One region of the Actinomadura sp. 9N215 genome, then DNA from elsewhere that is predicted to be linked to it. Evidence: riboswitches for the same ligand, from Rfam matches in the RefSeq annotation. Region 1 holds a riboswitch; each other region holds the start of a gene.

Region 1 (3,913 bases):
TCGTCCGGCAGGTCGGCGAGGCCCTGGACGGACCCGTTCGCCTTCTTGATCGCCTCCCGGACGGCCGGAGTCCACCGCCCGAGCGCCTTCAGGTCGTCCACCAGGTAGCCGTTGATCTGCAGGAACTCGCCGGACAGCGTCTCCCGCTTGAACAGGTTGGACACCTGCGGCTCGATGCACTCGTAGCACCCCGCGATGGACGCGATCGTCGCGGTCGGCGCGATCGCGATCAGCAGCGAGTTGCGGAGCCCGACCTCGGCGACGCGCGCCCGGACCCGCTCCCATTCGACGCGGCGGGTCGGCGCGGCGTCCGGGAAATGGTCGAGGTGGAGCTGGCCGCGGGCGGTGCGCGTCCGGTCGTAGGCGGGCAGCGGGCCGTGGACGGCGGCCAGATCGGCTGACGCCTCGTAGGCCGCCAGCGCGATCTCCTCCGAGATGCGCGTCGACAGTGCCCGCGCCTCGGCGGAGTCGAACGGCAGGCGGAGCGTGAAGAAGACGTCCGCGAGGCCCATCACGCCCAGGCCGACCGGCCGCCATTTGCTGTTCGCCGCCTCCGCCTCGGGCGTCGGGTAGAAACCGCGGTCGATCGTCCGGTCAAGGAAACGGACGGCCGTGCGGACGGTGGCGCGCAGCCGCTCCCAGTCCATCCCGGACGGCTCGACGTGCGCGGCGAGGTTCACCGATCCGAGGTTGCACACGGCCGCTTCGCCGTCGCTCGTCACCTCCAGAATCTCCGTGCACAGGTTCGACAGGTGGACGGTCTGACCTGGGTCAGCGGTCTGGTTGCAGGCGCGGTTGGCGGCGTCCTTGAACGTCATCCAGCCGTTGCCCGTCTCGGCGAGCGTCCGCATCATCCGCCCGTACAGCTTGCGGGCCGGGACCTGCCGGACGAACCGTCCCGCCCGCTCCGCCGCCCGGTACGCCTCGTCGAACGCGTCGCCCCACAGGTCGGCCAGTTCGGGGACCTCCTTCGGGTCGAACAGCGACCACGTCTTGTCCTGTTCGACGCGGCGCATGAACTCGTCCGGGATCCAGTTGGCCAGGTTCAGGTTGTGGGTGCGGCGCGCGTCCTCGCCCGTGTTGTCGCGCAGCTCCAGGAACTCTTCGACGTCCGCGTGCCACGGCTCCAGGTACACGCAGGCCGCGCCCTTCCGGCGTCCGCCCTGGTTGACGGCCGCGACGGACGAGTCGAGCGTGCGCAGCCAAGGCACGATCCCGTTGGAGTGCCCGTTGGTGCCGCGGATCAGCGAGCCCCGCGACCGCACCTTCGTCCACGAGATCCCGATGCCGCCCGCGTACTTGCTGAGCCGCGCCACCTGCCCGTACCGCTCGTAGATCGACTCCAGTTCGTCGCGCGGCGAGTCGAGCAGGAAGCAGGACGAGAGCTGCGGGCGGCGGGCCGCGGAATTGAACAACGTCGGTGAGCTGGGCAGATACGACAGCGTGCTGAGCAGCCCGTACAGCTCGGCGGCCTCGTCCACGCCGTCGGACAGCCCGCACGCGACGCGCAGGAGGAAATGCTGCGGACGTTCGAGGACGAGCCGTGACCGCGGATGCCTGAGCAGATAGCGGTCATAGAGCGTCCGGAGCCCGAAGTACTCGAAACGGTCGTCCGCAGACTCGTCGACGAGAGCGTTGAGCGCGGACGCGTGCTCGGCGACGAATGCGGCCGGAGCGTCCGCCAGAAGGCCCTCCCGATGCGCGGCGGCGACCGAGTCGGCGAACGTCCGGACCCCCGCCGACGCCGCCTCCTCCCGGATCCGCACACCGAGCAGCCGCGCCGCGACCTTGGAATATCCGGGTTCGGCGGGCACCAGCGCGCTCGCCTCGCCGATCGCCAGGTCGCGCAGCGCCGCCGCTGTCAGCCCGCCCACGCCGCCACCGGAACCCGTGCGGACGGCGGCCAGCACCCGTCCCGCCTCAACGTCCGGCACCCCGCAACAAGCCGCCTCAACCTCCGCAACGACCCCAGCGATCTCCGCGGACGCCGTTTCGGACGGTTCCGCCCGTACGGCCAGGTCCTGTGTCACGTGCTCTCTCCCCTCGCAGCCGCCCCGCGGACGGCATGCGAACGGGACGCCGGCGGCCCGACCACGGGCACGCGGCGCTCCGCCCCCGACCCACCCGCGAGGCCTGGACGTGTGGGCCTGGGGGACGACCCCCAGACCCCCGAAGAAGTCGGTCAGGCGATGCTCGCTCCGCGAGAGCTCCGCTGCGCGTCGCCTGATCTCCTCATGCGGGCAGGTCTTCGGACTCGCGGGCTCCGCTTCCTGGAAGAAGCGTCCTACTGGCCGTCGCTTCCCGGGCCGGTGGATTCCGGCCCAGTGCGTGATGACGGCGGTCGTTCCCGCTCACCGCTGCGGGGCAGTCCCGGATTCACACCGGGTTCCCTCTTACGACGCCCCCGCCGACCAGCGGCGGGGGCGAACCAGCACGGGATTGAACCCTACATGTAGTTGACGATCTTTGCATCACCCCAAGATGTTGGGCGTGTCGGCAAGATTCCGGGGGCGACTATCCGGACGGCGCGGGTGGTGGGACGATGGTGGCGCCATGTCCCCGCGTCCCCCGCAACCGGGCTTCCGAACCGCGCGCGCGGTGGTGTTCGCCACCGTGTGCGTCACGCTGGCGACCGCCGGGCACGTCCTCGCCTCGGGGACGGTCGTCCCCCTGTGGGCGGTCCTGACGGGGTTCTGCGCCGTGCTGGGCGTGACGCTCATGCTCGCGGGACACGAACGCTCGCTGGCGACGATCCTCGGCGGCCTCCTCGGCGGCCAGTTCGCGCTGCACGCGCTGTTCACCGGCGCCACCGAGCCGATCCTGCAGCCCGCGGCGGCCTCGCACGAGCTGGCCACCGCGCACCAGGCGGGAATGCACCAGACCACCGCGATGGCGGGCTCGGACATCCTGATGCCCGTCGCGCACGCCACGGGCGGCACGACGATGACGCTGGCGCACACCGTCGCCGCGCTCATCGCGGCCTGGTGGCTGCGGCGCGGGGAGCGGGCCGCGTGGTCGCTGGCCCGGCGGATCGCCGGCGCGGCGGACCGGCCGATCCGGCTGCTGCTCGCGCTCCTCGCCGTCGAACCCGCCGCGGCTCCGCCGCGCACCCCCGCGGCACCGGCGACGGCCGCCGTCATGGCCGTCGGCCGGACGCTGCGGCACCAGGTCGTCCGGCGGGGTCCCCCGTCACGTTCGAGGGCGCTCGCGCACCCGCTCCCGCACTGCTGAGCGAGCGCCGTACGTCACCGGACGCCTAATTTCGGCGCATCCGGAATTCCTCATACACTCGAACGGAATTTCGCCATGCCTTCTCTTTCCCATGCAACCCGCAGACTGGGCGCCGTCGCGGCCTTGACCGGGGCGTCCGTCCTCGGGCTGGCCACGGCCGCGTCCGCGCACGTCACCGTCAACCCGAAGACCGCCGAGCAGGGCTCGTACACCAAGGTGGCGTTCCGGGTGCCGAACGAGCGCGACAACGCGTCCACGACCAAGCTCGTGGTGCACCTTCCGGCCGATCACCCGCTGTCGTCGGTTTCGGTCCGTCCCGTCCCCGGGTGGACGGTGAAGGCCGAGAAGTCCAAGCTCGCCACCCCGATCAAGACCCACGGCGGCGAGGTGACCGAGGCCGTCACCCGGATCACCTGGTCCGGCGGCAAGATCGACCCCGGGAACTTCCAGGAGTTCGACGTCTCCATGGGGACGCTGCCGACGAACACGAACCAGATGATGTTCAAGGCCGACCAGACGTACTCGAACGGCGAGGTCGTCAAGTGGGACCAGCAGCCCGCCGAGGGCGCGGCCGAACCCGAGCATCCGGCGCCGGTCCTCAAACTCGTCCCGAAGGGCGGCGGCGACACGGCCACGACGGCCGGGCTGACCGCGAACGTGAAGCCCAAGGCCACGGCGTCTT
Region 2 (3,913 bases), on a different contig from region 1:
AGCGCGCGGGCGATGAGGACGCGCTGCTTCTCCCCGCCCGACAGCCGGTCGAAGGGGGCGTCGACCAGGTGCGCGGCCTCCAGCTCCGCCAGCGACCCGGTGATGATCGCGCGGTCGCCGGCGTCGTCGCCCTGGAAGGCGCGTTTGTGCGGGGTGCGGCCCATCGCCACGACGTCGTACACCGTCAGCTCGAAGTCGCCGGGCGTCTCCTGGAGGACGGCGGCCAGGTGCCGGGAGAGGTGCTTGCCCGGCATGCGCCAGACGTCCTCGCCGTCCAGCAGGATCCGTCCCGAGGTGGGGCGCCGGGCGCGGTAGAAGGTGCGCAGCAGGGTGGACTTCCCGGCGCCGTTGGGGCCGACGAGCCCGACGATCTCCGCGGGCGCCGCCGTCAGCGAGACGGCGTCCACCAGGGGCCGGCCGTCGACGACGACCGACACGTCCTCGGCCCGCAGCGTCCCGGGCCGGGGCCCGGATCCGGCCCGGGACGCGGTCACCGCGTCCGTGGTCACCGGGCCCTGCCTCTCCGGGGGGCGACCCCCAGCCCCCCGGAAGAGGCGGCCCGAAGATCCTCGCTTCGCTGCGGTCATCGGACCGCCTTCCGCCTCATCAGGAAAAGGAAGAAGGGGCCGCCGACCAGCGCGGTGAGGATCCCGACGGGGATCTCCTCGGGACTGATCAGGGTCCGCGCCGCCAGATCGGCGACGACCAGGAACCCGGCGCCCAGCAGCGCCGCGGCGGGCAGGGCGCGGCGGTGGTCGGCGCCGACGAGCAGCCGCACCGCGTGCGGCATGATCAGCCCGACGAACCCGATCGAGCCGCTGACCGCGACGATCGCGCCGGTCATCAGGGCGACCAGCGTGAACAGCGCCCCGCGGAAGCGGTGCACGTCCAGTCCGAGGGCCGTGGCGGCCTCCTCCCCGGCCAGCAGCAGGTTGAGGGGACGGGACAGGCCGAGCAGGACCGCCGTGCCCGCGAGCACCACGGCGGCGGGGATCCACAGCAGCGTCCAGGTGGTGCCGGCCAGGCCGCCGAGCATCCAGCGCAGCGCCGACTCGGCGGCGCGGGGGTCGTCGGACGTGATGACCAGGTAGCTCGCGACCGCCGTGAGCACCTCGGCGGTGGCCACGCCCGCGAGGATCAGCCGCACCGTGGTCATCCGGCCGCCGGAGCGCGCCAGGAAGTACACCAGCACCAGGGCCAGCAGCGCGCCCGCGAAGGCGGCCAGCGGCATCGAGAAGATTCCGAACCACGCGACCGGGAACACCACCACGAGCACCGCGCCGACCATCGCGCCCGAGGACACGCCCAGCAGCATCGGGTCGGCCAGCGGGTTGCGGACCACGGCCTGCAGGACCATCCCGCAGACCGACAGGCCCGCCCCGACCACCGCGCAGAGCAGCACCCGGGGCAGCCGGACGTCCATCACGATCGTCTCGCGGACCGGCGACCAGACCGGGTCGGCCAGCGCGGGATGCACCTGGTGGAGCAGGATGCCCCACACCTGGCCCGGCGGGATCCGCACCGAGCCCGCGGCGATCCCCGCCGTGCCCGCCACCAGCACCAGCGCGCCGAACAGCGCCAGGACCAGCGGATAGGGAAGGCGGACGCGGCGCCGGGGGGCGGCGGCGACCGCCGTCCGTCCGCCGGAGACGCGAGGCTCGGCAACGCCGGTCATGTGGGACTCGCCGTCGTCGTTGTTGACGGACGTCCCACCGCACCCCCCGGGAACCGCGCCGGGTGCAGCTGGCGGGCGAGCGACTCGACCGCTCCGGCCGCCCGGACGCCGGTCACCGTGGACGACAGCGGCAGGACCGCGAACCGTTCGTTCCTGACGGCGGGAACGTCCTTCAACGCGGGGTTGGACAGCAGGAATCTCTTCTTGTCCTCGGCGGACCGGTCGCCGTAGTCGTAGATGACGATGACCTCGGGCGCCCGCGCGGCCAGCTGCTCGAACGAGACGTCCCCGTAGGCCTTGCGCACGTCGGAGAACAGGTTGGTCCCGCCCGCCAGCCGGATGATCTCGTCGCCGATGCCCGCGCCGCCCGCGGTGAGCACGGTCTTGTCGCCGCTGTCGTAGACGGCGACCTTGACCGGCGTCGCGGCGGGAGCGGGGGCGGCGAGCCGCGCCTTGACCCGGTCCAGGACGGCGCGCAGCGCGGCGATGCGCCGCTCGGCCCGGTCCGGCACGCCGAAGATCTTGGCGATGGTCCGGATCTCCTCGTCGACCGTGGCCATGGTCACCGGGCCCTTGGGGCACTCCTCGACGTTGAGGTGGGTGTCGATCCCGGCCTTCTTCAAGGTGGCCCGGCCGCGGCCCTCCTTCTCCTCGAACGTGCTGGCCCATCCGCCGTAGACGAAGTCGGGCTCGGCCGCGAGCAGCGTCTCGTAGGAGGGGTACTCCTTGGACAGCACCTTCACCCGGTCGTAGGCGGCCTGGAACTCCGGCAGGATCCGGTCGTCGAGGTAGCCCGTCCCGGCCATCGACCTCTCCAGGCCGAGGGCGAGCATCACCTCGGTCGCGTGCTGGTTCAGCGACACCGCGCGCCGCGGCGGCCGCTGGTAGACGGTCGTCACCCCGCAGTTGGTCACGGTCACCGGGAAGCCGGGCGGAGCCGCGCCCGCGCGACCGTCTCCGGCGCGCCCCGTGTCCCCGCCGCATCCGGCGATCAGCAGCACCGCGACGAGCAGCACCGACGCCCGCGCCCGGATACGGGTACGGAAAGCGGCGGTCGTCGCGGCGGCCCGGCGTGCGGTCGGACGGCGTGCAGTCGGACGGCGCGGCGCCGGGCGTGTCGAATCCCGTGACGCCGGGCGTGTTGAGCCCCTGGGCATGAAGCCCTCTCCTCTCTGGGGAGATCCGCCCCAGTCCAGTCGAGGAGGCGACCGCGTGAGTCTCCTGGCTCTCGGGTCGATGCTCGTCCCGGCCTTCCCGCCCGCTCGCACGGGCAGTGGCGTCGTCGGGATCCGCTCGCCGATCACAGTGGCGGGACCGCGCCGGAATCGCACCGGCTTCCTCGTCCGCCATCGCCTACACCGCACATGGTGACACACGTCGTAGTTGCAAGGAAGTCGCAATAATTCATGACAATGGGGATGAAAGTGTTACCTGTCGCGGCCCTTGACCTGGGCACGTGTGATCTTGACAGCCGCGGGAGCGAGACCGTACCGTCCCCCTGTTCCGCGGTTGTCCGAGGGAAATCCGGTGAGAGGCCGGTGCGGACGCGCCACTGTATCCGGGTCGGTGAGCCCGGGAGCCAGGTCACTCGGACCACCGCGACCTCATCGTCCGGGACGCGCAAGATCCCTTATGGAGGTACCCGTGAGTTCGCCGCCGGCTCCTGCTCGTGCTCCGATTCCCGGATCGGCCGGTGGCCGCTTGCGGTCTCCGCGCCGCGGCCCGGCCCCCTCGTCCTGATGGACGACGGCCGCCTGAACGACGCCTATCCGTTCACCGCCGTCGTCGGCCTCGACGACCTGAAGCTGGCCCTGCTGCTCAACGCCGTCTCCCCGCGGGTCGGCGGCGTACTGGTGCGCGGGGAGAAGGGCACCGCCAAGTCGACGGTCGTCCGCGCGCTCGCCGCGCAGCTCCCCGCCGTGGACACGGTGGCGGGCTGCCGGTTCGCCTGCGATCCGGCCGCGCCCGACCCGTCCTGCCCGGACGGCCCGCACGGCCCCGGCGCGCCGGCGCTGCGGCGGCCGTCCGCGCTGGTGGAGCTGCCGGTCGGCGCGTCGGAGGACCGGGTCGCCGGGTCGCTGGATGTGGAACGGGCGCTGACCGAGGGCGTCAAGGCGTTCGAGCCGGGGCTGCTCGCGGCGGCGCACCGCGGCGTCCTGTACGTGGACGAGGTGAACCTGCTGCACGACCACCTCGTCGACCTGCTCCTGGACGCGGCCGCGCTCGGCACCTGCTACG
Region 3 (3,913 bases), on a different contig from region 1:
GACGCCGCGCGCGATGCTGCGGCCGTGCCGGGCGCAGTGGTAGGCGACCACGTCCGCCGCGCCGATCAGCCGGGCCGCCTTCACGGTGACCAGCTCGGGGTCGCCGGGTCCGACGCCCACGCCGTAGAGCCGCCCCGCCATCACTCCGCCCTGCCTCTCTGGGGGGCGACCCCCAGACCCCCGAGTTGGCTCGCGCCATGATCCTCGCTCCGCTGCGGTCATAGCGTCTCGCTGGCGATGGCGTTGACGGCCGCCGCCGTCATCGCGCTTCCGCCGCGCCGCCCGCGCACCACCAGGTGCGGCAGGTCGCTCGCGGCGAGGGCGTCCTTGGACTCGGCCGCGCCGATGAACCCGACCGGCACGCCGAGGACCGCCGCCGGACGGCCCGCACCGTCCCCGACCAGCTCCAGCAGCCGGAACAGCGCGGTCGGCGCGTTGCCGATCGCGACGACCGCGCCGTCCAGCCGGTCCAGCCACAGGTCGAGGGCCGCCGCGCTGCGGGTGGTGCCGAGCCGCGCCGCGAGCGCCGGGACGCGCGGGTCGCCGAGCGTGCACACGATCTCGTTGCCCGCGGGCAGCCGCGCCCGGGTGATGCCTGACGCGACCATCCGCGCGTCGCACAGCACCGGCGCGCCGTCCAGCAGCGCGGCCCGCGCCTTCGCGACGACCCCCGGCGACCACGCGAGGTCGTCGACGAGGTCGGTCATCCCGCAGGCGTGGATCATGCGGACGGCGACGCGCGCCACGTCGTCCGGCAGGCCGGACAGGTCGGCCTCCGCGCGGATGGTCGCGAACGACCGCCGGTAGATCTCGGCGCCGTCGCGGATGTAGCCGGTCACCGCTCCGCTCCGCTCGCCGTCTTCAGGACGACCGTGCCGCGGGGCATCCCGCAGCGGCGGTCGCAGCCCGTCCAGTGGACGCGGGTCTCCGGTGCGCGGTCCAGGGCGTCCACCCAGCGGCGGGCCTCGCCCTGGACGTCGCCTTGCGACTTCGCGCAGCCGGGGCTGCCCGTGCACGCGCTGACGCCGACCCACGGCGAGTCCGGATCGGTCGCGAATCCCGCCGCGCCCAGCCGTCCCGCGAGCTGACGTGCGCCCGCCCGGGTCAGGTCCCGGACGACGACGCTGCGCCACGGCGTGATCCGCACGTCCTCGGAGATCTCGGCGAGCGTCTCGGCCTGGGCTCCCGTCAGCCGTCCCAGCGGCGGGACGGCCTCCAGCGCGACCCGTCCGTCCCGCTGGTCGATGATCCCGGCATGCGGAGGCGGGGGCTCGGGGACGCGCGGCCCGTCCGCCGGGCTGCCGCCGAGCCGCTCCGCGACGAGGCGCGCCCCGTCCGGCACCTCCGCCAGCCGCCACGCGTCGCCGCGGACGTCGAGGAACGCCTCCGCCGCCGCGACCAGCACCGTCACGGCGTTCTCGTACGGCAGGTCGAGGCGGGCTCCGGCCAGGAGCAGTCCATGGGGAGTCAGCGTCAGGTCGGCGTTCAGGGACGCGACGTCGCCGGTGCCGTCGTCCAGCGCGAACAGGAACCGGCCCGGGAGCCCGGCCAGCCGTGGACGCGCGCACAGCGCGAGGTCGAGTTCCGCGACCAGCGGATCCGTGCCGAGGACGCCGTGCCTCCCGCGTCCGCCGAGAGGCGAGGCGACGATGTTGCGCGCCCGCTCGTGCGCGGGCGACGGAAGCAGTCCCGCGGCCGCGACCCGTTCCGCGAGCGCCGCCGGGTCGCGCACTCCGCGCAGCTGGAGGTTGCCTCGGGATGTCAGCTCGATGACGTCGAGGCCCAGCTCGCGGGCGGCGGCGCCGAGCGTCCTGAGCTGCGCGGACGTCACCGCACCGCCGGGGACGCGGACGCGCGCCAGCGGGCCGTCCGCGGCGTCGTGAGTTTGCAGCGTCCCGGGGCACGCGTCGGCACGCGACCTCCCCATCGCTTGGACATTCGGCACGATGAGGATGTTAACCCCCGTCCTCCCGTCCCCCGCCCGCCGCCGGTCAAAGGACGAGCTCCGCTCGGCCACTGTTTGCGGGCGGCCCGCGCTGCCGTACGCTTCTGATCGACGACGGCAGTGGAGGAAGCCGGTGGGAATCCGGCGCGGTCCCGCCACTGTCACCGGGGAGCGAACCCCGCACACGGCCACTGTCCGCAGGGACGGGAAGGCCGGGGCGAGCGCCGATCCGGAAGCCAGGACACTCCAGCCGTCGTGACACCCGCGACCGGGGCGAGGACCCCAGGGGAGGATCCGCCGTGTCCGCCGACACGTCCGCGCAGGAGCGCATCGTCCTGCTGCTCTCGACGTCCGACACCGATCTGCTGAGCGCCCGCGCGTCCGGGGCCGCCTACCGCCTCGGCAACCCCGCGCGGCTCGCCGTGGACGACCTGCCCGACCTGGTCGAGGGCGCCGATCTCGTCGTCGTCCGGCTGCTCGGCGGGCGGCGCGCCTGGGAGGACGGCCTGGACGCCCTGCTGGCGGGCCCGCGGCCGGTGGTCGTGCTCGGCGGTGAGCAGGCGCCTGACGCGGAGCTGATGGAGCTCTCCACGGTGAGCGGCGGCGTGTGCGCCGACTCGCACGCCTACCTCGCGCACGGCGGCCCCGCGAACCTGACCGAGCTGCACGCCTTCCTGTGCGACACCGTGCTGCTGACCGGCCGCGGGTTCGCGCCGCCGCAGCCCACCCCCACGTGGGGACGGCTGGAGCGTGAGCCCCGCGCCTCCGAAGGCCCTGTGGTCGGGGTCCTGTACTACCGCGCGCATCACGTGGCCGGGAACACCGGCTTCGTCGAGGCGCTGTGCACCGCCGTGGAGGACGCGGGCGGACGGGCGCTGCCGGTGTTCTGCTCCTCGCTGCGCACGGCGGAACCCGCGCTGCTCGACACGCTCCGCGAAGCGGACGCGCTGGTCGTGACCGTCCTCGCGGCGGGCGGGTCGCGGCCCGCGACGGCCGGGGCGGGCGGCGACGACGAGGCGTGGGACGTCGGCGCCCTCGCCGAACTGGACGTCCCGATCCTGCAGGGCCTCTGCCTCACCATGCCCCGGGCCGACTGGGAGGCGAGCGACGACGGCCTGTCCCCGCTCGACGCCGCGTCGCAGGTCGCCATCCCCGAGTTCGACGGACGGATCATCACCGTCCCGTTCTCGTTCAAGGAGACCGGCGAGGACGGCCTGACCGTCTACGCCGCCGACCCCGAGCGCGCGGCCCGGGTCGCGGGCATCGCCGTCCGGCACGGCCGCCTGCGGCACACGCCGACCGCCGGGCGGCGCCTGGTCGTGATGCTGTCGGCGTACCCGACGAAGCACTCCCGCGTCGGCAACGCCGTCGGGCTGGACACCCCGGCGAGCACCGTCCGGCTCCTGGCCCGGCTCGATGGCGCCGGATACGACCTCGGCGACGGCTTCCCCGGCGTCGCCGAGCAGGACGGGGACGCGCTCGTCCACGCGCTGATCGCGGCGGGCGGGCAGGACGAGGACTGGCTCACCGAGGAGCAGCTCGCGGGCAACCCCGTCCGGATCTCCGCCGCGTCCTACGAGCGCTGGTACCGCACCCTCCCGCAGGATCTGCGGGACGAGATGGAGCGGCACTGGGGCCCGCCGCCCGGGAGGCTGTTCGTCCAGGACGGCGACATCGTCCTCGCCGCGCTCCGCGCCGGGAACGTCGTCGTCATGGTGCAGCCGCCGCGCGGGTTCGGGCAGAACCCCATCGCGATCTACCACGATCCCGACCTGCCGCCGAGCCACCACTACCTGGCCGCCTACCGCTGGCTGTCGGACGAGTTCGGCGCGCACGCGATCGTGCACGTCGGCAAGCACGGCAACCTGGAATGGCTGCCCGGCAAGGCGGCGGGCATGTCGGCGTCGTGCGGCACCGACGCGGCGCTCGGCGACGTCCCGCTGGTCTACCCGTTCCTCGTCAACGACC
Region 4 (3,913 bases), on a different contig from region 1:
AGCGCCCCGATCGCGCCGATGATCTCGCCGAACTCGGAGTAGCACATGTGCGTGTGGATCTGCGTGGTGTCGGCGACGCCCGAGGTCGCGAGGCGGAACGCGCCGACGGCCCAGTCCATGTAGGCCGGACGGTCGGCGGCCCGCAGCGGCAGGAGCTCGCGCAGCGCGGGCTCGTCCACCTGGATGACGCGGATCCCGGCGGCCTCCAGGTCGGCGATCTCGTCCCGCAGGGCGAGCGCGAGCTGCCGGGCGGTGTCGCCGAGCGGCTGGTCGTCCCGGACGAACGACCAGGCCAGCATGGTGACGGGCCCGGTCAGCATGCCCTTGACCGGCTTGCTCGTCAGCGACTGCGCGTACGTCGCCCACTCCACCGTCATCGGCCGGGGCCGCGCCACGTCGCTGTGCAGGATCGGCGGCCGGACGTACCGCGACCCGTACGACTGCACCCATCCGTGCTGGGTCGCGGCGTACCCGTCGAGCTGTTCGGCGAAGTACTGCACCATGTCGTTGCGTTCGGGTTCGCCGTGGACGAGGACGTCCAGCCCGAGGTCTTCCTGGAGCGCGATGACGCGGGCGATCTCGTTCCTCATCGCTTGCTTGTAGGCGTCGGCGGTGACGCGTCCGGCGCGGTGGTCGGCGCGGGCCCGGCGGATCTCGGGGGTCTGCGGGAACGAGCCGATCGTCGTCGTCGCCAGCGCGGGCAGGCCGAGCTCGTCGCGCTGCGCGGCGAACCTGGCGGCGCGGTGGCCACGCCCCGCGCTGTCACCGAGAGAGTCCAGCCGGGCACGGACGCCGTGGTCGACACCGGCGGGCGGTGCCGGGGCCTCGGCCGGAGCGGGCACGTCCTCGGTCAGCGCCCGACCGACCGCGACGACCTCCGCGACCTTCTGCCGGGCGAACGCGAGCCGCCCCCGGAGGTCCGGATCCATCGATGCCTCGGCGTCCAGATCGATGGGGACGTGCAACAAGGAGCAGGACGTGCTCACCACGACCTGGTCGACGAGCCCGAGCAGTGACGCGCAGGTGGTCTTGGCGTGGCGCTGGTCGGCGCGCCATACGTTCCGTCCGTCGACCACTCCCGCCACGAGCGTCTTGCGCGGCAGCCCACCCATCGACGCGAGGACGTCGAGGTTGTCGGGCCCCGCCACGAAGTCGAGGCCGATCGCCTCAACGCGGCTCCCGGCCAGGGCGCGGAGCGCGTCCGCGCCGATCGTGCCGAAGTACGTGGCGACCATCAGCCGCGGCCTGCTCGTCAGGCGGCCAAGCCGCGCGTACGCGCGGGCGAGCGCGGCGATCTCGTCCTCGTTGCGGTCGGCGACGAGGGCGGGCTCGTCGAGCTGCACCCACGCGGCCCCCGACCCGGCCAGCCGCTCCAGGACCTCGGCGTACACGTCGATGAGGCCGTCGAGGAGGTCGAGCGGCCGGAACCCGTCTGGCGCGTCCGGGGCGGGCTTGGCTAGCAGGAAGTAGGTGAGCGGGCCGACCAGCACCGGGCGCGTCTCGATCCCGAGCGCTTTTGCCTCCCGGTATTCGACCAGCGGCTTGGCCGCGGAGCCGTCCGCCAGCCGGAACCGCGTGTCCGGACCCAGCTCGGGGACGATGTAGTGGTAGTTCGTGTCGAACCACTTCGTCATCTCCAGCGGCGGGACGTCCTGCACGCCGCGCGCCATCGCGAAGTACCGGTCGAGCCCCGTGAGGTGGCGGTACCGGTCGGGGACGGCGTCGACCAGCACGCTCGTGTCGAGCACCTGGTCGTAGAAGGAGAACGTGTTGGACGGGATCGCGTCCAGACCTGCGTCGCGCAGGCTCGTCCAGACGTTCGCGCGCAGCTCGGCGCCCGTCCTGGCGAGCGCGCCGGCGTCGGCGCGTCCGGCCCAGTAGTCCTCGGTGGCGACCTTCAGTTCCCGGTTGGCCCCGATTCGGGGATATCCGAGGATCGTCGTGTTCATGGCGGCTTCCCTCGCTGTGCCACAGGCGGCCGCGCGGGGAGGGGCACGCGACGGATCGCGCGGAGAAGCGCACGAAGGGACGCGCGCCGCCCGGCCTTCCCGCGAGGCCGCGCACCACCGCGCGCCGGGCGGCGCGCGGGCGGAGGCAGGTCTTCGGACTCGTGGGCATCGCTTCCCGGAAGAAGCGTCCTACTAACCGTCGCTTCCCAGGCCGTCAGGCCCAGTGCTTTTGACGGCGGTCGTTCCCACTCACCGCTGCGGGGCAGTCCCGGATTCGCACCGGGTTCCCTCTTACGACACTCGAAGCCGAGTGAACCGTCCGCGACCCGGAGTCTACCGGCGGGCCGGTCGGCTGCCGCACGTGTCGGGTGCTGCACGTGTCGGGGCCGCACCTTGGTCGCGACCTTTGTCGGCGGCCGGTCACGCTCGGATGGCGTCGATGAATTCGTCGAGTGCGCCGCGGCGGCGGGCCGAGGAAATGTGGTCGATGTAGTCCCGGGAGGCGATGATCTTTCCGTCCCGGACGCGGAGCACGAAGATGCAGGGGACCCGGAACGGTTCACCGCTTTCGGTCGTCCCCCGGTATTCGAATTCGGCGACGATCACTTCCGGGTCGGCGGTCTCGTGCACGGTGATGTTGGCGGGCTCCTGGCGGATGGGCGGGAGGCTCTTTCCGGCCGAGAAGTGTTTGCGCAGGTCGTCGCGGGTGCGCATCGGCTCGCTCTCGGACGGTGAGAAGGGATGCTCGACGCGGGTCTGGTCCGCGTACAGCTCGGGCAGCTCGTCCCAACGCCCTTCGGAGACCCCCCACACGAGTTTCAGGAACACTTCGCGGGGAGTGAGCGCCATGATGCCTCCTGCTGACACGGTAGGCTTCCGAAACGGACCGAAGTGGAGACTCCGAATATACGAAGTGGAGACTTCGGATGTCAATGGAACCCATGCGCGCCGACGCCCGCGACAACCGGGCCCGGATCCTGGAGGTGGCGGAGGAGGTCTTCGGCAGGGGCGGTTCAGCGGCCTCCACGGAAGAGGTCGCGCGGCTCGCCGGGGTCGGCATCGCGACCGTCTTCCGCCATTTCCCGACCAAGCGGGCCCTGCTGGAGGCCGTCCTGGTCAAACATTTCGACGGCCTGTGCGGGCGAGCGCAAAGCCTTGCCGAATCAGCCGATGCGGGTCAGGCGTTCTTCGATTTCTTCTCCCGGCTCGTGGACGACGCAGCGGGCAAACTCGCCATCGTCGAGGCGTTCACCGACGCCGGTGGCGACGCCGCGGGCAGGGCGGCGCAGGGGCCGCGTGACCTGCGCAAGGCGGTCGGCGTCCTGCTCGGACGCGCGCAGGACGCCGGGGCGGTCCGCGCGGACGTCGGCCTCGACGAGGTCTACGCGCTCCTCGTCGGCGTCTCACGGGCGTCCGCGCACCTTCGCCTCGACGAGCCGGTCCGCGCCCGCGCGCTCGGAATCATCTTCGACGGCCTCGCCCCCGGCGGCGACGAACGCACATCGCGCCTTCCTTAGGCAGGGGTGAGGGTGCTGTTCTCCAGGACGTAGACCGTGTCGGCGCGGCGGGCGAGGGTGTGGTCGTGGGTGACCAGGATGAGGGCGCGGTCGTCGGCGCGGGCCTGGTCGAAGAGGAGGTCCATGACCTGGCCCGCCGTGACCGGGTCGAGGGAGCCGGTGGGCTCGTCGGCGAGGATCAGGCGGGGGTCGCGGATGATGGCGCGGGCTATCGCGACGCGCTGCTGTTCGCCGCCCGAGAGGCTGGCCTGGGTGGCGTGCAGGCGTTCGCCCAGGCCGACGCGGCGGAGCGTCTCGTCGGCCAGTTCGTAGCGGCGGCGCAGGCGCCGGCCGCCCGCGTAAAGGAGCGGGGCCGCCACCTGCTGGCGGGCGGTGCGCCGTTGCAGGAGGTTGAGCTGCTGGAACACGAAGCCGATCGTCTCGCCGCGGAGCTGGGCGCGTTCGCGT

The links. Region 1 has a riboswitch for cobalamin ahead of ACH34T_RS19305 (ribonucleoside-diphosphate reductase subunit alpha). Riboswitches for the same ligand answer to the same signal wherever they lie in the genome.
Region 2: it holds a riboswitch for cobalamin, as region 1 does, so the genes downstream of both, ACH34T_RS43545 (ABC transporter substrate-binding protein) here and ACH34T_RS19305 (ribonucleoside-diphosphate reductase subunit alpha) in region 1, are expected to answer to the same signal.
Region 3: it holds a riboswitch for cobalamin, as region 1 does, so the genes downstream of both, cobN (cobaltochelatase subunit CobN) here and ACH34T_RS19305 (ribonucleoside-diphosphate reductase subunit alpha) in region 1, are expected to answer to the same signal.
Region 4: it holds a riboswitch for cobalamin, as region 1 does, so the genes downstream of both, metE (5-methyltetrahydropteroyltriglutamate--homocysteine S-methyltransferase) here and ACH34T_RS19305 (ribonucleoside-diphosphate reductase subunit alpha) in region 1, are expected to answer to the same signal.

What each region holds. Positions count from the first base shown of each region.
Region 1 covers NZ_JBIRBA010000010.1:265,019-268,931, forward strand. The annotation lists gene ACH34T_RS19305 (ribonucleoside-diphosphate reductase subunit alpha) at 1-1,934, opposite strand, end outside; cobalamin riboswitch at 2,222-2,448, opposite strand; gene ACH34T_RS19310 (hypothetical protein) at 2,554-3,231, shown strand; gene ACH34T_RS19315 (YcnI family protein) at 3,307-3,913, shown strand, end outside.
Region 2 covers NZ_JBIRBA010000052.1:26,034-29,946, forward strand. The annotation lists gene ACH34T_RS43535 (ABC transporter ATP-binding protein) at 1-509, opposite strand, end outside; gene ACH34T_RS43540 (FecCD family ABC transporter permease) at 584-1,675, opposite strand; gene ACH34T_RS43545 (ABC transporter substrate-binding protein) at 1,672-2,691, opposite strand; cobalamin riboswitch at 2,869-3,068, opposite strand; cobalamin riboswitch at 3,194-3,263, shown strand; partial or broken gene ACH34T_RS43550 (ATP-binding protein) at 3,415-3,913, shown strand, end outside.
Region 3 covers NZ_JBIRBA010000011.1:4,245-8,157, reverse strand. The annotation lists gene ACH34T_RS19425 (precorrin-2 C(20)-methyltransferase) at 1-141, opposite strand, end outside; gene ACH34T_RS19420 (precorrin-8X methylmutase) at 219-839, opposite strand; gene ACH34T_RS19415 (precorrin-3B synthase) at 836-1,945, opposite strand; cobalamin riboswitch at 2,069-2,192, shown strand; gene cobN (cobaltochelatase subunit CobN) at 2,245-3,913, shown strand, end outside.
Region 4 covers NZ_JBIRBA010000003.1:326,862-330,774, reverse strand. The annotation lists gene metE (5-methyltetrahydropteroyltriglutamate--homocysteine S-methyltransferase) at 1-1,949, opposite strand, end outside; cobalamin riboswitch at 2,076-2,284, opposite strand; gene ACH34T_RS06950 (nuclear transport factor 2 family protein) at 2,370-2,798, opposite strand; gene ACH34T_RS06945 (TetR/AcrR family transcriptional regulator) at 2,876-3,466, shown strand; gene ACH34T_RS06940 (ABC transporter ATP-binding protein) at 3,463-3,913, opposite strand, start outside.